Regions from separate parts of the Shewanella sp. 10N.286.48.B5 genome, predicted to be linked through region 1. Evidence: predicted binding sites of a transcription regulator. Region 1 holds the regulator's gene; each other region holds the start of a gene.
What was found. Region 1 encodes NrdR, which represses ribonucleotide reductase genes. Its sites were predicted from a motif close to AAACACNANATNTNGTGTTT; they were not measured.
Positions count from the first base shown of each region.

Region 1 (7,875 bases):
GCACGATACAAAGGAAGGCTTTAAAGAGAATATTACTGTGTAATTCGTTGTTTTCTGTTTCAATATTCTGCTTGTGTAGTCAAGTTAATGCCCAAGAACACCAAGCAAAAGAATACAGGTCTTTATTCATTGAAAAAGACCAACCAACCGCTGTTTTCACCATTAGCAGCAAAGATGAAAGTTCAGTTAAATCCTTTTATTCAGCAGCAGTAAATCAATCATATTCAAATGAAGTTAATCAACTTAAATATGAGCCATCAGGTTTAGTCATAAGCTCTATCACTGCAGGAAAAGACATTAGAAGTATTAGTGGGCCTGATTTACAAGAAGGTGAAACTCTTATCACAGATACTGAGCTAATAGATAAAGACTGGTGGGGAGCATTAATTGAAATTTCTACGGTATTAGTCATTGGCGAGGTACTTTACCTGACCAGTGAAGAAAGTATGGAAGGAGATTTTGATTACGAAATTGAAGGCAATGCAGGGCAATATTTTGCAGATAGAATTGTGACAACTGATGCTTGGAAACTTGATGACAACAAGGTAGGCATGAATTGGGGGCATACCTATGCTGGTGCACTGTATTATCAAGCGTTCCGTAATTATAACTTTAATTATTATGAATCTTTGGCGGGTAATTTTATAGCATCGGCAGTCTGGGAAGTCTTTGCTGAATATAAAGAAGTGGTAAGTGTGAATGATCAAATCGTTACAACATTTGGTGGTGCAGTATTGGGTGAAAGCTTATTTCAAATATCTGAAATGTTAGATTCAAAACAAGGTTGGGTCCCAACGGCTTTTAGTAGTGTTTTTAATCCGGCTAAAACCATTAAAGGTTGGTTTGGTTATGATAACCCACAACGGTTTAATCGAACATACGCCAAGGATATGTTCAACATCTATACAGGTGCAATGTACTCCAGCAAAAAGCAGGCTGATATTTCTACTACTTCTTTAATATTGGGATTAGAGGCGAGTATTGATAGTGTTCAAGGTAAATATGATGCTTTATCTGCGACACCTAGCCAGGTCGATTTAAACATGGAACTGGGGATTTCTAACGAAGGAATTGAAGATTGGCAAATGGATTCTTCGATTTTTTTAGGTGGCTGGACGAGCGATGTTAATACCATATTAGATTCTGAAAATAGACGCCAGACTTGGTTTATTGGCCCATCCATGGGGCTGGAATATAGCAGTCTGGGTCAAGATGAAGAGGAAGATTTTTACGCAGCAATCAATGTGATTGGTGTATCTGCTGGAACGCAATGGTTTGTTGATGATGTTTCGATAAGTATCAGAGGCGACCTGTTTGGTGATTTTAGTATGGTGAAACCCTTTGCAACAAAAGATTATCGCCAAAATGGAGGCCATTTTTGGGGGACAAAATCGGTGCTTTGGGAAGGTGGCTATGGATATGCTTTAGGCCATACAGCCAAATTAGCACTAGAGGCGAATTATAAAGAATTGTTGCTCGGGGTTAAGTTTCAAAGTCAACGCTGGGACTCTATAGATGATAATGAGTTTAATCGAAGCAGTGATTGGAATCCAAACGTCAGTGACCTAGATTTTAAAGATGCACGTGATAGGTATGAAGTTTATCTCGATGTTCCTTTAACGAATATTATGAGTATCAGTATTCACCATGAACGTATCGATCGAAGTGGCACATTAACCGGAATTGAAAACTTGGCCATTGCCAATCGAAATGATGAAACAGAAAGTCGCAGTAGCATTCACTTTACTTATCAATATTAGCCGATAAATCATTGCCTGTATCATAGACTAGACTATCTAGTTTTTGTGATAAATGGAGCTGTAGAGCTTAAATATTTTGCTGATTAATTTTTTAGAAAAGAGTTTTCTTAAAATTGTCACAAGGTTATGAAACTAAGAGTTAATTTGGATTTTTCTATGAAATACAATTACTGAAAGCTGCTGCAGCTGAAAATTTATAGATGGCAAATGGTACTCATAATGAATTGCAACTAATTTCATGTTTCAAATGCTGGGATTGTGATCAATTGCGCTGTATCATACCGCGCAACCCTACTATAAGAATTAACAGCTGGAGTGAGCAATGCTGAAAAAAGCTATGAATATCGCAGATTATGATCCACAACTATTTGCAGCAATTGAAGATGAGACTCGTCGCCAAGAAGAGCACATTGAATTAATCGCATCAGAAAACTATACCAGCCCTCGTGTACTTGAAGCGCAAGGCTCACAGCTAACAAATAAGTATGCTGAAGGTTACCCAGGTAAGCGTTACTACGGTGGTTGTGAACATGTGGATATTGCTGAAGAATTAGCTATTTCTCGTGCTAAAGAATTATTTGGCGCGACATATGCAAACGTTCAGCCTCACTCTGGTTCTCAAGCAAACTCAGCAGTTTTCATGGCGCTTTTAGAAGGCGGTGATACTGTTTTAGGTATGAGCCTTGCTCACGGCGGTCACTTAACTCATGGTTCTCACGTTAGCTTTTCAGGCAAGTTATACAATGCGGTACAGTACGGCATTGATGAAGTAACAGGTAAAATTGACTACGCAGAAGTTGAGCGTTTAGCCGTTGAGCATAAACCCAAAATGATCATTGCTGGTTTTTCTGCTTACTCTGGGATCATAGATTGGGGCAAATTCCGCGAAATCGCTGATAAAGTAGGTGCTTACTTATTTGTCGATATGGCGCACGTTGCCGGTCTTGTGGCTGCAGGTATCTATCCGAATCCGCTACCTCATGCACACGTTGTGACAACCACTACCCATAAAACCCTAGCGGGCCCTCGTGGTGGTTTGATTTTATCTGCCATTAACGATGAAGCTATCTATAAAAAACTAAACTCTGCAGTATTCCCTGGTGGCCAAGGTGGCCCATTAATGCACGTTATTGCAGCCAAAGCGGTAGCATTTAAAGAAGCATTAGACCCTGAATTTACCACTTATCAAGAGCAAGTGGTTGCTAATGCGAAAGTGATGGCGAAAACCTTCATTGAGCGTGGCTACAATGTTGTTTCTGGTGGCACCGATAACCACTTATTCTTACTTGATTTAATCAACAAGGATATCACTGGTAAAGACGCAGATGCTGCGCTAGGTCATGCAAATATCACAGTTAACAAAAACTCAGTACCAAATGATCCACGTTCACCGTTTGTGACGTCTGGTTTACGTATTGGCTCTCCTGCTATTACCCGCCGCGGTTTCACTGAAACTGAATCGGTAGAGTTAACTAACTGGATGTGTGATGTGTTAGATGACATCACTAACGAAGCTACTATTGAGCGCGTTAAAAACCAAGTGCTTGAATTATGCGCTAAGTTCCCAGTTTACGGTTAATGTCAACCGAGATTGATTAACATAAACAATGATCTATTTAACTAACGCGGATAATCTTTTCGATAAGGTTAACCTTGTAAAGTAAATAGGATAAACTTCAATGGTCGTAAGTACTCAGTGCTTACGGCCATTTTGTTTTTTATTTCAGGAGCGGATATGCATTGCCCATTTTGTAGCGCGACAGATACGAAAGTTATTGATTCAAGACTCGTGGCTGAAGGCCATCAAGTGCGCCGTCGCCGGGAATGTACTGAGTGTCATGAACGCTTCACCACTTTTGAAGGCGCCGAATTAGTCATGCCGCGGGTGATCAAGCAAGATGGCACTCGCCAACCATTTGATGAAGATAAGCTGCGTGGCGGCATGCTTCGGGCTGTTGAAAAACGCCCAGTTTCAATCGATCAAATTGAGCAAGCGTTAAGTAAGATTAAGTCCACTCTTAGAGCAACAGGTGAGCGTGAAATTGATTCGGCCATGATTGGTAATTTGATGATGGATCAATTGATGATCCTAGATAAAGTTGCCTATATCCGTTTTGCTTCAGTTTATCGCGCCTTTGAAGATGTCTCCCAATTCGGTGAAGCCATCGCCAAGCTGCAAAAATAATCTAGCTTATTTTTATTGCCGTCTTTAATTAATTGCAGTCTTACATTTGTTGGTATTGGCACTTTGTATTCTTGCCAATGATTAACCTTATTTAGCAGTTCTGAATTTTAATGACTGCTTTTTAGTTTCTAGAAGGTCTTTATGTCTCAGTGGTCAAAATGTGATATTGAAATGATGAGCCTTGCTATTTCATTAGCTGAAAAAGGCCGTTATACCACACGTCCAAATCCTAATGTGGGCTGCGTGATTGTCGCCAATGGCGAGATCATTGGTCAAGGTTACCATATTAAAGCGGGTGGCCCCCACGCCGAAATTCACGCCTTAAAAGATGTCGAAAATCGACAATTACAACAGCTACTCCCTCAAGCTACAGCCTATGTCACCCTTGAACCCTGCAGTCATTATGGCAAAACCCCGCCATGTGCTAAGGCATTAATTGCAGCCAAAGTGAAGCGAGTGGTGATTGCGCAAATGGATGCGAATCCGCAAGTGGCGGGTAATGGCGTTAGCATGCTTGAAGCGGCAGGTATTAAAGTTGATGTGGGTTTGCTAACAGCTGCGGCAAGCCAACTTAATATCGGCTTTATGAAACGCATGACTACGGGATTACCTGAAATCACCATTAAGCTGGCAGCCAGTTTGGATGGTAAAACCGCGCTATCGAATGGGGTATCAAAGTGGATAACCGGCCCCGAAGCCAGAGCCGATGTGCAAAAGCTGCGCGCCCGTCATTGCGCGCTAGTGACTGGCGTTGAAACTGTGTTAGCTGACGACCCCTCTTTGAATGTGCGCTACGAGCAATTGGCTAGTGTACAAAACAGCCTTGCTGAGTCTGACCTTCAACAGCCTTTAAGAGTGGTGCTTGATAGTAAAGCAAGGCTGACTGCCGACTATAAAATGTTTACTATTGAAACGCCGATTTTGCTGGTGTCTTGTGTCGACTATCCAGCAGAAGTAAAACAAGATTTTAAGTCCCATGTTAGCTTTATCACAATAGCGGCTAATAACGATGGACGAGTTGATTTGCATGCTTTATTTACACACTTAGGCCAGCATTGTAACTCAGTATTAGTCGAGGCTGGTGCCAGCGTTGCTGGTAGTGTTATTCAAAGTAAATTAGCTGATACACTTTATTTGTACCAAGCAATGAAAATATTAGGCAGTCATGGACGCAATTTGATGCAATTAGACGACTATCAAACTATGGATCAGATTCCTGATGTACAATTAACGGATAGTCGCAGAATTGGTACAGACCAACGACTGATTTTAAAGCTTAATTCGCCAGCGAATTAACTAATGCAATTTTGTCTATCGGTCGATGCTAAGCGTGGCCCAAAAGATAACAAGTGAGTAAATATGTTTACTGGGATTATTGAAGCACTAGGTACATTAAGAAAAGTTGAGCGTAAAGGCGATGATATTCGTTTGACTGTAGCCAGTGGCAAGCTCGACTTAACCGATGTAAAACTGGGTGACAGTATTGCCACTAATGGGGTGTGTTTAACCGTAGTACAATGTTTAGCAGATGGTTATGTTGCAGATATTTCTGCTGAAACCGTTGCCTTAACCGGATTTGCTAAATATAACGTCGGTCAAAAAGTAAACCTTGAAAAAGCGGTGACCCCAACGACCCGATTAGGCGGCCATATGGTTAGCGGTCATGTGGATGGTATTGCCACAGTGGAGCAGCGCCTTGTGCGTGGCCAAGCCATTGAGTTTTGGCTGGCAGCTCCCGCTGAGTTATCTCGTTATATTGCTCATAAAGGTTCGATCACCATTGATGGCGTTAGCTTAACGGTAAATGAAGTTGATCAGCACAGATTCAGATTAACCATAGTGCCGCACACTGCAGCTGAAACCACCTTATTAGCTTTACAAGCGGGTCATAGCGTCAACATCGAAGTTGACCTTATTGCACGTTATCTTGAACGCTTAATGAAAGTAGAACAAAAGCCAGCCACTGAAAGTGGTGTCACAATGGAATTGTTGGCAAGTGCTGGATTTATGCGATAACTGATTATTACTGGTAAATATTATTACCGGAGCATATTTACTCTATATCGCTGATATAGACAAAACAATATAAAGGTCTTAGCAATGGCATTACATAGTATAGAAGAGATCATCGAAGACATTCGTCAAGGTAAGATGGTTATCTTGATGGACGATGAAGACAGAGAGAACGAAGGTGATCTTATCATGGCGGCCGATAAGGTGACGCCAGAGGCCATTAATTTTATGGCGACCTTTGGCCGTGGACTGATTTGCCAAACCATGACTAAAGAGCGTTGCCAGCAACTGAACTTGCCGTTAATGGTTACCAACAATAATGCTCAGTTCTCAACAAATTTTACCGTTTCCATTGAAGCGGCAACGGGGGTCACAACGGGCATTTCAGCCCATGATCGCGCTGTAACCGTTCAAGCGGCTGTTGCTAAAGATGCTAAAGCATCAGATTTAGTTCAGCCTGGTCATATTTTTCCACTTATGGCACAAGATGGCGGGGTGTTAATTCGCGCCGGTCACACAGAAGCGGGTTGTGATTTAGCCCGTCTTGCAGGCTGCGAGCCATCTGGCGTGATAGTTGAAATTCTTAATGATGATGGCACTATGGCCCGTTGTCCAGATCTTGAAATCTTTAGTGAAAAGCACGGTATTAAAATGGGCACCATTGCCGATTTAATTGAATACCGCAACACCAAAGAAACCACGGTTGTGCGTGAAGCTGAATGTAAATTGCCAACGCGTTTTGGTGAGTTCAATATGGTGACTTTCAGAGACACCATCGATAATCAGCTACACTATGCCTTATTGAAAGGTGACGTTGAAGAAAACTGCCTAGTACGGGTACATTTACAAAATACCTTTAATGACTTATTCCATTCTGAACGCGATCAAAAACGTAGCTGGCCACTTGAAAAAGCCATGGAGCGTATTGCATCAGATGGTGGTGTATTAGTACTGTTGGCGAATCACGAGCATTCAAGTGACATGCTCGCCAAGGTCAAAGCCTTTGAAGCGGAAGATAACGGTCAAGCGCCTACAGCTGCTAAATGGCAAGGAACCTCGCGCCAAGTCGGTGTTGGCTCGCAAATTCTTTCAAATTTAGGTGTGAGCAAAATGCGTTTATTAAGTTCACCCAAGCGTTATCACTCTCTGTCAGGGTTCGGTTTAGAAGTAACTGATTATATTGCAGAATAATTCACTAACTTAGTGAAGTTAACATTTATCAATAATTGCACAGGACTCAGGGCATTTGGCTGTGGTATTATACCGCCACTTTTGCCCAGAGCCGGGTGCTTTAGCTAATTTAGGTAAGATAATGATCGTAGTTGAAGGTAATATCGAAGCAAAAAATGCCAAAGTGGCGATCGTAGTATCGCGTTTCAATAGTTTTCTTGTTGAGAGTCTGCTTGATGGCGCATTAGACACACTAAAACGTTTAGGTCAGGTAAATGACGACAACATTACTGTTGTTCGTGTTCCTGGCGCTGTTGAATTACCACTTGCTGCACGTCGAATTGCTGCTAGTGGAAAGTTTGACGGTATTGTTGCACTTGGTGCAGTAATTCGTGGTGGTACTCCGCATTTTGATTTAGTTGCTGGTGAATGTAACAAGGGTCTTGCTCAAGTCGCTTTAGAGTATGATATCCCAGTTTCATTTGGCGTTTTAACCACTGATACCATCGAGCAAGCAATTGAACGCTCTGGTACTAAAGCTGGTAACAAGGGCACTGAAGCTGCACTTGGTTTACTAGAAATGGTTAACGTTCTGCAAGAATTAGAACAACAGTTAGTATAGTAGTAGGAAAAGTAATGAAGCCTTCAGAGCGCCGCAAGGCACGCCGTTTAGCTGTTCAAGCTATTTATTCATGGCAGTTAAGCAAGAACAATGTTGCTGATGTTGAACATGAATTTTTAACTGAA
Region 1 covers NZ_MCVG02000001.1:226,593-234,467, forward strand. Annotated here, with positions in the region: gene BCU57_RS00985 (DUF3943 domain-containing protein) at 1-1,760, shown strand, start outside; gene glyA (serine hydroxymethyltransferase) at 2,083-3,339, shown strand; gene nrdR (transcriptional regulator NrdR) at 3,496-3,945, shown strand; gene ribD (bifunctional diaminohydroxyphosphoribosylaminopyrimidine deaminase/5-amino-6-(5-phosphoribosylamino)uracil reductase RibD) at 4,087-5,241, shown strand; gene BCU57_RS01005 (riboflavin synthase) at 5,305-5,961, shown strand; gene ribBA (bifunctional 3,4-dihydroxy-2-butanone-4-phosphate synthase/GTP cyclohydrolase II) at 6,046-7,149, shown strand; gene ribE (6,7-dimethyl-8-ribityllumazine synthase) at 7,271-7,750, shown strand; gene nusB (transcription antitermination factor NusB) at 7,765-7,875, shown strand, end outside.

Region 2 (7,875 bases), 2.0 Mb from region 1:
ATTGATACTGCTTTTATAGCCAGCATAATAAATTCGGTTAACCCACACCGGATTATATTTGGGTTGTGCCAGTTCATATAACGCTGAAAAACCAGTAGAGAAAATCCCCACATTACTGGAATTTGAAAAGTTATGCCCGTAGCCCAAATCTAAATAGGTTTCTAGGGTGAGCTGCTCGTCATAAAACCATTTGTACTCAATCCCTGGGGTTATGGTCATAGTGCCGACACCATCGGGTAGTTCACCTTCTGGCAAGTCACTAAAAGAGTAATTAAAAAAGCCCAATGAAACTGGCAACCTTAAGGTCAGCAGGTGATCATCGGCCTGTTCAATATCAAATGCGAAAGGAATATTGGCCACTGCAGCGCTCTGGCCAGAAGCGCGATAAATCCCGCTGCCAATATAATTTGCAAAAGCGTAATGGGAAAGATCGGGGTTGTCAGCATCAAATTGAGCCTGACAAGGTTGAACAACAAAAAGCGCTGCAATAGCTATTACAGCGCTTCTATATAATGGAAATTGATTTGCTTTAAAACCAGTAAACCAACTCAGTAACATGATTTAATCTACGCTATTTCGTCAACTGTTATTTATTGTCATCAATAAAATGGTGTTCTGTCATCATATGACCTAACTCGGTTGATTTGGTTTTTAAATATGCTTCATTGTAACGGTTTTTGCCCACTTGCAATGGAACTCTTTCGCTCACTTCAATGCCAACTGCCTGCATGGCCTTCACTTTACGTGGATTATTGGTCATTAACTTCACTTTGCTAACACCAATTTGAGCTAACATAGGTTCAATCATATCGTACTTACGCATATCAGCTTCAAAACCTAAACGTTCGTTAGCTTCAACAGTATTGGCACCTTGATCTTGCAGTTCGTAGGCTCGGATTTTATTCAGTAAACCAATGCCACGGCCTTCTTGTCTTAAATAAAGAATAAAACCTTGGCCTAATTCAGCAATATTTTGCATTGCAGTTTGCAGCTGAAAACCACAATCACAACGCAAACTAAACAAGGCATCACCGGTTAAACATTCAGAGTGAATACGACCTAACATTGGCTCATTAGCATTTAGCTCACCAAACGTTAGCGCAACATGTTCTTTACCGGTTTCGGTATCTTCAAAACCATGCATTGCAAATACGCCCCAAGGCGTAGGTAACTTAGAAGTGGCGATATATTTAATCGACATTGACCAACCTTTCAGACAACGCTCAATTTATGAGTCTCATCATCCATGCAACTGACTTACGTCATAACTAATAGGGATAAACTGGATTAGAATTTTGCTGGGGCAAAACCAGTTACTGCTTTAATATTCATTTCGCGGCCAAGCGCAGTCATTGGATGTACAACAACTAATCCTTTAACTGATTTTTTTAATTTACCCATGTCTGCTTGTTCCGCTTTGGTCAGCACACGACTAAATTTTAGTTCTTTTACATCTTTACCGGCTTTGTTTAATTGACGTGATTGCTGATTTTTCAAACTTGCAATACGTTTTGTTACTGTCGCGATCTCTTTTTTAAACTGCATGATAACCGCTTTATCTTCACGGGCTTGTGCAGCAGCAAGTTTACGGCGAAACTTTTCTGCTTTATCGTTTAATGCTTGCAGTTCTTCTTTTAAATTCATTGTGTTACCTTAAATTTCAACATTGTGCCACTGACACAATAACATGCTCAAACACAGCACTTGTATCAATCCAACACGTTTACGGAGGCGAAGTATAACAGTTCGTTAGACGAAACACATTATCCACAGCAGCTTATGGTTAATCTATTTGAACTAAATCATGAATAATTTGATTACTGCTACCACGCCACTTCAAACTGGGATCCGCTAAATCTTGCTCGAACTTGCCATCCACTAACACATCTACATAGTCTAATACTTGCAGTTGTTTGAGGGACATTTGATCGAGCTTGTAGCCACTCCATAGCCAAATGTCTTTATCTGGGCATTGTTGTTTTACCCGTTTAACCAAAGACAAAATGCTGTCGAGATTAGCTGGGAATAATGGGTCGCCACCAGAAAGTGATAAACCACGGCGCTTGATACGAGTATCATTTAAATCAGCAATAATTTGATCTTCCATCATTTGGCTAAATTCATGGCCTGAACGAGGATCCCAAGTAGACTGATTATAACAACCACGGCATTGATGCTCACAACCTGAAACAAACAAGGTCGCGCGGGTACCTGGGCCGTTGATCACATCGATAGGAAAATACTGATGGTAATTCATAATCACTTCTCTTACTGCTCATTGTCGCGTAAACACTCACGCTGTAAACCTATTTGCATCACTAAGGCCAAACCAAAACAAGGCGCTTAAAGCGCCTTGTTGGGTTAATCACGGAATTAGCTTTGCTAACTTCATGAATTTGCTATTTATAAATGCTTAACGCGGCGTTTAACTTCTTCTTGCTTACCATAGTTAAATGGTCTTGCATCAGGGCTGCCTAGATAACCACATACACGACGGGTTACCGACACACGGCTTGGCTCATGGTTGCCACATTTAGGGCACACAAAACCTTTACTGGTACAGTTAAACTCACCAACGTAACCACAGTCATAACATTCATCGATTGGGGTATTGGTACCGTAATAAGGCACTCTGGTGTAACTGTAATCCCAGACGTTTTCTAATGCTTCAATATTGTGCTGCATGTTCGGGAACTCACCGTAACAAATAAAGCCACCATTGGTGATTTCTGGGTACGGTAATTCAAACTCAATTTTATCGTATGGATTGACTTTCTTTTCGACGTCTAAATGGAAACTGTTAGTGTAGTAACCTTTATCAGTAACCCCTGCAACCACACCAAACTCTTTGGCATCTAGCTGGCAAAAACGACTACATAAGTTTTCACTTGGGGTGCTGTATAGGCTAAAGCCATAACCTGTTTCTTGTTTCCACGCTTCAGTCGCGCGCTTCATCACTGAGATAATTTCAATGGCTTTAGTGCGTAACAGCTCGCTATCAAACACGTGCTCATCAGTACCATAAAGTGCATTAATGGTTTCATGTAAGCCAATGTAGCCTAATGAGATTGACGCGCGGCCATTTTTAAAGATTTCAGACACATCATCATCTGCATTTAAACGAACACCACAAGCACCTTCCATATATAGGATTGGTGCAACACGCGCTTTTACACCCACTAAGCGGGCAATACGGGTATCGAGTGCTTTACGAGCGAGTGTCATTCTCTGTTCTAATAAGGCAAAGAAAGCGGTTTCGTCGCCCTTGGCTTCAATGGCGATTCTAGGTAAGTTTAAGCTGACAACACCTAAGTTGTTACGCCCTTCATGAATTAACTCACCATTTTCTTCATAAGTTCCTAAGAATGAACGACAACCCATTGGCGTTTTAAATGAACCAGTAACGCGTTCAACTTGTTCATAATTAAGAATATCTGGATACATGCGCATGGTGGCACACTCTAATGCTAACTTCTTCACATCGTAGTTAGCATCAGCAGCTTTATGATTTAGGCCATCACGAATAGCAAAAACCAGTTTTGGGAATACCGCTGTTTTACGGTTTTTACCTAGACCTGCCATACGTACTTTAAGAATCGACTTTTGAATTAAACGCGCTTCCCAGCACGAGCCTAAGCCAAAACCAAAGGTCACAAATGGCGTTTGACCATTGGCGGTATGAAGGGTATTTACTTCATATTCTAAAGACTGGAATGCGTCGTAACATTCTTTTTCAGTTTGCGCCATGGCAAAGGCTTCAACATCTGCTACGCCCCACTCTTTACCGATAACCAACTGCTTTTGATAGCTCTTTTGAACGAACTCAGCTAATACTTCATCAATGCGGTTAATGGTGGTGCCGCCATAGATATGGCTAGCCACTTGGGCAATAATTTGCGCAGTTACTGCAGTCGCAGTTGAAATTGATTTAGGGGTGTCAATTTCAGCGTTACCCATTTTAAAACCATGGGTTAACATGCCAGCTAAATCAATTAGCATGCAGTTAAACATAGGGAAGAATGGTGCATAGTCTAAGTCGTGATAATGCAGTTGACCTGACTCATGTGCAGCAACAATATCTTTTGGCAATAGATGCGACTTGGCATAATGTTTGGCCACGATGCCAGCAAGTAAATCCCGTTGAGTTGGAATAACTTTAGCGTCTTTATTGGCATTTTCATTTAAAATCGACGCGTCGCTTTGTTCAACCAAACCACGAATTTCGCAGTTCAATTTACTTTTGGCTTCACGGCAAATATCACGGTCGTGACGATACTCAATATAATGACGCGCAACCTCTTTATGAGGACCTTCCATTAATAAGTTTTCAACTAAAGCTTGTAAATGATGGATCTCAACTTCTTCATCGTTAGCAACTTGATCTCTAATCACACAAGCGACTGTTGAAGCATAGTCTTCATCAGCACTACCTGTAGCAGTTTCCATTGCTGCAACAATGGCATCCTTGATCCGCGACTCATCAAATAGAGTACGACAACCGTCCCTTTTAATTACTACAGGCATTACTTTTACTCCTTTTATGCACAGGATATAAACACTATATATCCACACATAATTATCAACAAACACAATATATGGTGCATTAGGCAATAATAGGCACTAAAAATCCATGATCTAGATCATGTTTTGATGAAGGGGAACAAAATGAAAAAAATTACTGCCAAGCTCAACACTATTTAGAAAAGTTGAACTTGACCAGGTTATAAAAAGCAGCTACTGAGTGCTGAAACGCCTATAAATAGATTGCTATTTATTACAGATTTAAACTGGTAATTGCAGGCTTATAAGAATAGTTATCACAGATTTATACTGGTATATTGATGCTTAAACAGGTCATTTCAACCGTTAAAAATCAGTATGATTAAAGCAAAGCGCTTTAATTGGCGTTAATCATTTGGGCTAATACCAAGGGCTGCATAAATTAAATGCGCAGATTGGCGCACAGATTGACGGCCTGCTTCTATGGCTTCATCAGCACGATGAAACTCCATGGTACCGATATCAGCAAGCTGTGGCACTAAACACACATCCGGTGGATCGCCCATTAATCTGGCGCGTTTATGGCGCTGCTCTAAAATATCCATTGATTGCGACATCACCGCAATCATCCCAGGGTGAGATTTCGTGCTTGTGGAAAACTTTTCTGAAAAACTATTTATATACTCTTTACCTTTACCTAGCAGATCCATAAACGCCGACTCTGGCTCTTTGGCCACTAATTGCTTTTCAATTTCAGTGGGCGCACAGCTGGTCATTTGTTGAGGCAACATATGCATACTATTACGGCGGTGACCATTTAAGTCCACTGCAATCACTACATCAACGTCCATGGTGCGGCACATTGACACTGGCACAGGGTTTACCACTGCGCCATCCACTAACCAGCGATCATGCAATTGTACTGGGGGTAAAAAGCCCGGCATTGAACACGAGGCTCTTACCGCATGACGTAAATCGCCTTCTTTGAACCAAATTTCTTGGCCAGAATATAAATCGGTCGCCACTGCCGCAAACGGCTTTTGCAATTGCTCTATTTTTAGATCGCCTATTCGACCAGCTAAAACATCAAATACTTTTTCACCACTGATTAAGCCACCTTTGCGCCAGCTTAAATCCATTAAGCCTAAAACATCCCAACTAGAAAACCCACTCACCCACTCATGTAACTCTTCTAAATGATTATTAGCATAAGCTGCGCCCACCAGAGCCCCAACAGAGCAGCCAGCAATCTTTTCAGGGTGGATCCCCATGGCGGCCAGCTCTTTTATCACCCCAATATGAGCCCAGCCCTTAGCCGCGCCACTACCGAGGGCGATCCCAACACGAAGTGATGATTTATTTTCTTTTGAAGCCTTAGACATTTACCAAACCCTTAACCATTTTTGCACACCTAAGTAGCTTATCTTACGCTTAAGCTGTTGGCTATCAAGTCGCTTACACGTTATAATATCTGGCTATCATTTTTTAGGGGATTTACCTTTGTTATTTACCGATTTTTCTTTAGATAAACGCTTACTAGACAGTCTAAAGCATATGGGCATTTCTGAGCCAACAGAAATTCAGCAGCAAGCCCTGCCAATTGCCCTAGCGGGTAAAGATTTAATGGCATCATCTAAAACCGGTTCAGGTAAAACCCTGGCGTTTTTATTACCTGCTTTGCAGCGGGTAATATCGACTAGGGCCCTCTCTAAAAAAGACCCTCGCGTTCTGATTTTATTGCCAACCCGTGAACTTGCTCAGCAAGTCTATGGTCAATTACGTTTACTGGTTGCCAATACCCAATATAAAGCCATTAGTATTTTAGGTGGCGAGAACTTTAACGATCAAGCAAAATCGCTATCTCGTGACCCACACTTTATTGTGGCAACACCTGGGCGTATTGCCGATCATCTTCAACAGCGCCACTTATACCTAAATGGCTTAGAGTTACTGGTACTTGATGAAGCCGATCGCATGTTAGATCTTGGTTTTGCGCCACAACTTAAAGCCATTAATGACGCTGCAGATCATAAGCGCAGACAAACCTTGATGTTTTCAGCGACATTAGATCACGATGACATCAATGATATCGCCGCAACATTATTAAAGACCCCTAGCCATGTGGCTATTGGCGCATCGCATGCAGAGCATAAAGATATTGTTCAGCGCATCTTTTTAGTTGACCACCTTGATCACAAACAAGCCCTGCTGCAGCATATTTTAAAACATGAGCAACACAAGCAAGTGATCATTTTTACTGCAACTCGCTCAGACACTGACAGACTCGCCAAACTATTGTCTGCTGAAGGGCTAGAAACCGCTGCGCTCAGTGGTGACTTAAGTCAGTCAGCACGTAATCAAATTATGGACAAATTCAGCCGTGGCCAACAAAAGATTTTAGTCACCACAGATGTTGCTTCTCGCGGGTTAGACTTATTAAATGTGTCATTAGTAATTAACTTTGACATGCCAAAGTTTGCAGAAGAATATGTTCACCGTATTGGCCGTACTGGCCGCGCAGGCGCTAAAGGCGATGCTATTTCATTAGTAGGCCCGAAAGACTGGGATAGCTTTAAGAAAGTACAGGTGTTCTTACGTAAGAACTTTGACTTCTCAACTATCGCAGGCCTTGAAGCTAAATTTAAAGGCTTAAGAGACAAGCCTAAGGCATCAAGCGCCAATGCAAAATCAGCTGATGCCAATACAGGTAATGCCAAGCGTGTCGCTAGCAAGAAGCCAAAAGTGGCGCCTAAACGCGACAAGCGCTTTGCCACCGGTATTGATATTGGTGACTCACCAATGCGCCGTAAAGCAAAACCAGCAAAAATTATCGAAACTGATGATTCAATTGTCAGTGACGAAGAATAACCGTAATTTTGACAGCATGAACATATTTGAGCACAGCTCAACAACATGCCAAATAAACTCGCTCTAAGTAAGGTATAACATGAAGATTTGTGGTGTAGAATTAAAAGGTGGCGAAGCCATCATCAGCTTATTAAATTATGAGAAAGAGTCATTCAACGTACCGGAATGTCGTCAAATCTCGTTCAGCATTTCAAAATCTGTTGAAACAGAATCAATTCGTGAATTTCATTTTGCTTTCCATAAATTAATGGAAGATTACAAAGTTGATGAAATCGTGATTATTGAACGTGAACAAAAAGGCAAGTTCTCCGGCTCTGCTACTAGCTTTAAACTTGAAGCAGCAATTCAAATTACTGAATTACCAGTAGCGATTATTAGCCCAGTGACTATCAAAGAAGAGCTAAAGCGTAATCCGCCACAAGCCGATCTTGATACCCTTGAGCTTAAACGTGTGCAATTACCTGCTTTTGAAGCCGCATACGCTCAGCAAAACCGCCACATGTATGG
Region 2 covers NZ_MCVG02000001.1:2,205,026-2,212,900, forward strand. Annotated here, with positions in the region: gene BCU57_RS09510 (hypothetical protein) at 1-558, opposite strand, end outside; gene ribA (GTP cyclohydrolase II) at 587-1,201, opposite strand; gene BCU57_RS09520 (YibL family ribosome-associated protein) at 1,288-1,644, opposite strand; gene nrdG (anaerobic ribonucleoside-triphosphate reductase-activating protein) at 1,784-2,257, opposite strand; gene nrdD (anaerobic ribonucleoside-triphosphate reductase) at 2,404-4,524, opposite strand; gene rssA (patatin-like phospholipase RssA) at 4,908-5,882, opposite strand; gene BCU57_RS09540 (DEAD/DEAH box helicase) at 6,001-7,368, shown strand; gene BCU57_RS09545 (DUF3010 family protein) at 7,448-7,875, shown strand, end outside.
Region 2: nrdD (anaerobic ribonucleoside-triphosphate reductase) is a predicted target of NrdR. The motif match lies at 4,585-4,604, and genes of this name have one in related genera.

Region 3 (7,875 bases), 1.2 Mb from region 1:
AACTGGATGTTTGGTGAGGTGGAAAAAATGTTCATCGCAGCTAAAAAAGAAAGAATATAATTCAATTTTTATGTCTATCAAAGATGCTATTACTAAAAGTCAGGTCATGACTTAGCGTTAATTAGTGATATTACTCAGTCACTAATAGATGTCTGCGTTGTTGAACGTAAATATTACTGGGTTCATCTGTGGTGAGATCTAAATCAATATTGCTATCGGGTACGCAGCAACATGGCAGGCATTCATCAGCTTCTAACTCAACAAGTGGCTCATTGATATAGCTCACCTTACCACTAATGATTTTGGTTTTACAGGCACCACAAAAACCACGTCGACATTCAGAGAAGACGTTGACTTTTTTTATTTCTAATACTTCTAAAAGCGTGTGTTGCTGTTGATTAAACAGCAACACAGGTTCCCCATTTAAGCTAACAATGGGGGCTTTTTTTAAATGTCTATTATAGGTCAAAATCTAAAAACTCATCGCTATCAACAGCTGAATCAATTTGTCCTACTAAGTAAGAAGAGACTTCTACTTCTTGTGGGGCAACTTGTACCGCATCACTTTCAAGCCAGTTTTTCATCCAAGGAAGTGGATTAGTTTGCTCAGCATAAGGCTGTTTTAAATTAACCGCTTTCATGCGCTGGTTAGTAATATATTCAACGTACTGACATAAAATCTGTTCATTTAAGCCAATCATTGAACCGTCTTTAAATAAGTACTGTGCCCACTGCTTTTCTTGTTCTGCAGCTTTATAAAAGATGTCATAGGCTTCTTGCTCACATTCAGCCGCAATTTCACCCATTTCAGGATCGTCTTTTCCACCTTGCATAATATTTAAAATATGCTGAGTACTATTAAGGTGTAATGCTTCATCACGGGCAATCAAACGAATAATTTTTGCATTGCCTTCCATTAAGTTACGTTCAGCAAAAGCAAATGAACATGCAAAGCTAACATAAAAACGAATTGCTTCTAATGCGTTGACTGACATCATGCATAAATACAATGATTTTTTAAGAATACGGCTATTAACGGTAATTTCTTTACCGTTGATGAGGTGCGTGCCTTGTCCGTGTAGATTCATCACTTGGGTTAATTCAATCAAGTCATCATAATATTGAGCGATATCACCGGCCCGTTTTAAGATTTCTTGGTTGACGACGATGTCATCAAAAACTACTGAAGGATCATTAACAATATTACGAATAATATGGGTATATGAACGAGAGTGAATAGTTTCAGAGAAAGACCAAGTTTCAATCCAAGTTTCAAGCTCAGGTAACGACACTAATGGCAATAATGCTACGTTTGGTGAGCGGCCTTGAATTGAATCAAGTAAGGTTTGGTATTTGAGGTTTGAGATAAAAATATGCTTTTCATGCTCAGGTAAACTTTGATAATCGATTTTATCTTTACTTACATCTACTTCTTCCGGACGCCAGAAAAAGGATAATTGTTTTTCAATTAACTTTTCGAACACTTCATATTTTTGTTGATCGTAACGTGCAACGTTAACGGGTTGTCCCATGAACATAGGTTCATACATTGGGTTGTTCGGAGTTTGACAGAAAGTAGAGTAAGCCATTTTTATATCCCAAAAAAGCGGGGAAAACTCCCCGCGTATATATGCTAATTAGTGATTAAATCTTACAAGCGCCGCTTGCACAACCATCGTCTTCTTTTTCAACGACAGTGATGTCATCAAACTGATCCGATGCACCATCACGGGTGTTGTGATAGTAAAGGGTCTTAACCCCAAGCTTATAAGCGGTGAGCAAATCTTTCAGTAAGGTTTGCATAGGCACTTTTTGATTATCAAATCGTGTCGGGTCGTAATTGGTATTTGATGAGATTGCTTGGTCCACAAACTTCTGCATCAAAGCGACTAACTGTAAGTAACCCTCATTATTTGGCATATTCCAAAGTAATTCATACTTATCTTTAAGTTCATCAAAGTCAGGTACAACTTGCTTTAATTGACCATCTTTACTGGCTTTAACACTGATCAGGCCACGTGGTGGTTCAATGCCATTGGTTGCATTAGAAATTTGCGATGATGTTTCAGACGGCATTAATGCCGAAAGAGTGGAGTTACGCAGGCCGTGCTGTTTAATATCGGCACGTAAACCTTCCCAATCCATGTGTAATGGCTCGTCACAAATTTTATCCAAGTCACGTTTATAGGTATCAATGGGTAAAATACCTTGAGCGTACGTTGTTTCATTGAACAAAGGACATGCGCCTTGCTCTTTTGCTAAATTGTTTGATGCTTTCAATAAGTAAAATTGAATTGCTTCAAAGGTTTTATGGGTCAAGTTATTACCTGAGCCATCAGAATATTTCATGCCATTCTTAGCAAGGTAATTAGCGAAGTTAATCACACCTATGCCTAGAGTACGACGATTCATAGAACCAAGTTGCGCTGAAATGATTGGGTAATCTTGATAATCAAGCAAGTTATCTAATGCACGTACTGCTAAGTCAGCTAATGGTTCTAGCTCTGATAAATCTTTGATAGCACCAAGGTTTAATGCTGATAATGTACAAAGGGCAATTTCACCATTTGGATCATCAATATTCTTCAACGGTTTAGTTGGCAAGGCGATTTCTAAACAAAGGTTTGATTGCTTAATTGGCGCAACTTGCGGATCAAATGGGCTGTGAGTATTGCAGTGATCAACATTTTGAATGTAGATTCGGCCTGTTGATGCACGCTCTTGCATCATCAATGAAAATAATTCAACTGCTTTAATCTCTTTACGACGAATGCTTAAGTCAGCTTCATACTGAAGGTATAGACGTTCAAATTCGTCTTGATCAGCGAAGAAAGCGTCGTATAAACCTGGCACATCAGATGGGCTGAATAGGCTGATGTTTTGACCTTTGATTAAACGTTGGTACATCAATTTGTTTAGCTGTACACCGTAATCAAGATGGCGAACACGGTTGTCTTCAACACCACGGTTATTTTTAAGTACCAGTAACGATTCAACTTCTAAATGCCATAACGGGTAGAATAGGGTAGCTGCACCACCACGTACGCCGCCTTGAGAGCACGATTTAACCGCTGTTTGAAAGTACTTGTAAAATGGTAAGCAACCGGTATGGAATGCTTCACCACCGCGAATAGGGCTACCTAATGCACGGATACGACCGGCATTGATCCCAATACCTGCGCGTTGACTAACGTATTTTACAATTGAAGATGCGGTCGCATTGATAGAGTCAAGGCTGTCGTCACATTCAATTAATACACATGAGCTAAATTGACGTGTCGGAGTACGTACACCTGCCATAATTGGGGTTGGTAAAGAAATCTTAAATGTTGAAGCCGCGTCATAAAAACGTTTGATGTAATCTAAACGGGTGTCTTTTGGGTAACGCGCAAATAAACAAGCTGCCACTAAAATATACAGGAACTGAGCACTTTCATAAATTTCGTTAGTGACGCGGTTTTGAACTAGGTATTTGCCTTCAAGCTGTTTAACTGCAGCATAAGAAAAGTTCATATCGCGCCAGTGGTCAATATAACCATCTAAAATGGATAATTCTTCTGACGTGTAATCTTCTAAAATATGCTTATCGTATTTGCCAAGTTCAACCAAGCGAGTGACTTGATCAACTAACTTCGGTGGCTCAAATTGGCCAAAAGCTTTTTTACGTAAATGAAAAACAGCAAGTCTTGCAGCGAGGAATTGATAATCAGGCGCTTCTGGTGAGATTAAGTCTGCTGCTGCTTTAATAATGGTTTCGTGGATTGCTTCAGTTGGAATACCGTCAAAGAATTGTAGATGAGAACGTAATTCAACTTCTGAGACTGAAACGTTTTTCAATCCTTTAGCTGCCCACTCGATAACGCGATGAATTTTGTCTAAATCGATTGTTTCGCGTTCGCCACTGCGTTTTGTGACTGTCATATTGCTGTTCATTAAAAAAGCCTTGATTGTAAAATAGTTTGCGTGATTTAAATTTTGGATCTTTTTTAATCGTCTCGTTTACGATCGCCATTAAATCACAATACGTTCCCTTGTAAGTTGATCATCCATAAGCACTAACAACGTAATATATCCAAGAAATACGAGTGTTATTTGAAGACCCAAAGCAGAAAAAGCCTTGTGTCTTGTTCTGATGTCACACACAAGATATGGTGTTTAATTAAAACTTACATACAAGATAGTGAGGTTTGGGGCGATTTGCAAGCAGCAATTTAGTGAATAAGTTGTGGATATCTTATGTATAGTGGCCAATGTTAGTGAAGGCTAACCTGCTAGGTCAAAATACACGATATTTTGTTGGTTAAGATTAATATTTAGTCGAAAAAAAACGTGAGCTCGATCGCTACAATATTCGGCGATCGATTGTTTTGTTAACAAAATTATTTGCTATTTATATTTAAGATTTGTTAAGGAAAGCCTGATGTAAGTCGGCAACCTTGCTGAACTGAAAATCACTCGGCCATTCATTGGGTTTATCTTGCTCTGACAAGTAACCCCATAATGCGATAGCGCCTTTCATCCCAGCATTACGGGCGGCAATTAAATCCCTTTCAGCATCACCTATATATAGGATGTCCTGTGGCAGGCAATTAATTTGCTGGGCAGCAAGTAACATTGGCGCGGTATGTGGTTTGGAGTGCTGGGTGGAGTCACCACTGATAATCGCAGTGAGTTTGTGCTCGATGTTTAAGGCCTTAACCAATGGCCGAGTAAAACGGGCTTGTTTATTAGTAACAACACCATAAGGGATGTCACGTTGCTCTAATAACAACAGAAAATCATCAAAACCGCTAAATAATGATGCTTTTTCACCATTGACCCGTTGGTAATGCACTAACAAAGCTTGCTGAACTTCGATTTGTAACTCATGGGAAAGCTCAGGTATACCGGCTTTTACAAGCGCCAAACTACCATGGGAGGCAGCATAGCGTAAGTTATCAATACTTTTACTAGCGATACCGCGCTCTTGCAAACTTAAATTTAATGCATGGACAAGATCTGGGGCTGTATCAGCTAATGTACCGTCTAAATCAAAGAGTACACCTTTAATCTTGTTCATAGTTATCCTAAGCGTGCTGAAGTTATTAGCGATTACTTAATCCGATTATGAATTAAGTGAAGGATTAAAGTAGTAATGTCACTGATTCACTGCAGTATTACTACTTTAATATTGTTCTACTATTTATGGCTGGCTATTAAAGATGACGATGTGATACTAATCAGCTTTTTGGGTGGCGATCATATAATTAACGTCAACTTTATTCGTGTACTTATATACACCCGTTAAAGGATTAAAGCTTATCCCAAGAGCATCACGGCAATGAAGCTCTGTTTGGTCAACCAAATTGATTAACTCAGACGGTTTAATGAACTTACTGTGGTCATGCGTGCCAACTGGCAGCATCTTTAAAACATATTCAGCGCCAACAATTGCTTGAATATATGACATCAGGTTACGGTTAATGGTTGAAAAGAACACATAACCGTTAGGTTTAATCATATCGCAGCATGCTTTAATCACTGATAATGGGTCAGGGACGTGCTCTAACATCTCCATGCATGTGACCACATCATAATAGCCTTGATGTTGCTGTGCATGTTCTTCTGCGGTCATGGTTTGATATTGGATATCGATGCCAGTTTCTAATGCATGCAGTTTAGCCACTTCAATTTGCGCTTCACCCATGTCTAAACCTGTTACATTGGCACCAATTTTAGCCATGCTTTCTGACAAAATACCACCACCACAACCGATATCTAATACTTGCTTACCAAAAATACCACCACTGGTTTGATCGATATAATTAAGGCGTAATGGGTTAAGTTGATGCAAAGGCTTGAAACTGCCATTAGGATCCCACCAAGACTGGGCCATTTGGGCAAATTTTTCTATTTCTTGATGATCTACATTTTGCGGCGTGGTTTGTTCTTGGTTAGACATGTCGAGAACCCATTAATTATTAGTATTTATTGCAGGTATTATAACCATTGGATTGAATAAACATAGTGAGATGAAGCAAGATTTCACTTTGGTTGACGGAATATTGCTCAATGTCTGCCCATAAAAACGACATCAGTTTTTTATGGGGCAATTTATCAAAATGAAATACGCAAATAATGTAATAGAGATTGTTGAATTTAAAGATTTTTTGACAGCTTTTATCCTCGCGTTAATATTTCCTTGTTCTAGGGTCTAGCCTCTTTAAATATCTGTGTTAGAATGCCAAATCACGTTTTTGAGCTACACAATAAAATGGAATAATTATTGTGCGCTAATTTTAGGGGAACGAGCAGTTTATGACTGATCTGGCATCATCAATTTCGCCAATTAACATCGAAGACGAACTAAAGAATTCATATTTAGATTATGCAATGAGTGTAATCGTAGGTCGTGCATTACCTGACGTTCGTGATGGGTTAAAACCTGTTCACCGTCGTGTGTTATTTGCCATGAACGAGTTGAAAAACGACTTCAATAAGCCTTATAAAAAATCAGCTCGTGTTGTTGGTGACGTAATTGGTAAATATCACCCACATGGTGACACGGCCGTGTACGATACGATTGTTCGTATGGCACAACCATTCTCAATGCGTTACACGCTCGTTGACGGCCAAGGTAACTTTGGTTCTGTTGATGGCGATTCAGCAGCGGCGATGCGTTATACCGAAATTCGTATGCGTAAGTTGGCACATTCTTTATTAGCTGACTTAGAAAAAGAAACCGTAGATTTTGTACCTAACTATGATGGTACTGAATTTATCCCAGCGGTTTTACCTACTCGTGTACCAACATTATTAATTAATGGTTCGTCTGGTATTGCGGTTGGTATGGCAACAAATATCCCGCCACATAACATTTCAGAAGTGATTAAAGGCTGTTTAGCATTAATTGAAGAACCTGAGTTATCTATTGAGCAATTAATGGATTACATCCCAGGTCCTGATTTCCCGACAGCAGCCAGCATTAATGGTCGTAAAGGGATCATTGACGCGTATAAGACCGGTCGTGGCCGTGCGATTATGCGCTCAAAAGCTGAAATTGAAGACAATAATGGCCGTGAGCGTATTATTGTTACTGAAATCCCATATCAGGTTAACAAAGCCCGCTTGATCGAAAAGATTGCTGAGCTTGTTAAAGATAAAAAGATTGAAGGTATTACTGGTCTACGTGATGAATCTGATAAAGACGGTATGCGCATCGTTATCGAGATCAAACGTGGCGAAGTCGGTGAAGTTGTTTTAAACAACTTATATGCGCAAACTCAAATGCAATGTTCTTTTGGTATTAACATGGTGGCATTGACCAATGGTCAGCCTAAACTGTTTAACCTGAAAGAAATGCTAGAGTGCTTCATTCTTCACCGTCGTGAAGTGGTGACGCGCCGTACTGTATTTGAATTACGTAAAGCCCGTGAACGTGCTCATATTCTTGAAGCATTGGCTATTGCATTAGCTAACATCGATCCAATCATTGCACTAATTAAAGAATCGCCAACCCCTGCGGAAGCGAAAGTAAAATTAGTGGCACAAGGTTGGGATCTTGGTAACGTTCAAGGCATGCTTGAAAAAGCCGGTGATGATGCTGCTCGACCTGAATGGTTAGAGCCAGAGTATGGTATCCGTGAAGGCAAGTACTTCCTGACTGAGCAACAAGCACAAGCTATTCTTGAGCTACGTTTACATCGCCTAACAGGTTTAGAGCACGAGAAGATTCTTTCAGAATACGAAGAGTTACTTGAGTTCATTGCAAGCTTATTATTCATTCTTCGTAGTCCTGAGCGCTTGATGGAAGTGATCAAAGAAGAATTAGAAGAAATGCTTGAGCAATACGGCGACCCACGTCGTACTGTTATTAACCAAAACGAAGTTGATATG
Region 3 covers NZ_MCVG02000001.1:1,423,844-1,431,718, forward strand. Annotated here, with positions in the region: gene BCU57_RS06160 (LysR family transcriptional regulator) at 1-60, shown strand, start outside; gene yfaE (class I ribonucleotide reductase maintenance protein YfaE) at 131-469, opposite strand; gene nrdB (class Ia ribonucleoside-diphosphate reductase subunit beta) at 459-1,589, opposite strand; gene nrdA (class 1a ribonucleoside-diphosphate reductase subunit alpha) at 1,645-3,933, opposite strand; gene BCU57_RS06180 (HAD family hydrolase) at 4,397-5,065, opposite strand; gene ubiG (bifunctional 2-polyprenyl-6-hydroxyphenol methylase/3-demethylubiquinol 3-O-methyltransferase UbiG) at 5,216-5,941, opposite strand; gene gyrA (DNA gyrase subunit A) at 6,298-7,875, shown strand, end outside.
Region 3: nrdA (class 1a ribonucleoside-diphosphate reductase subunit alpha) is a predicted target of NrdR. The motif match lies at 4,138-4,157, and genes of this name have one in related genera.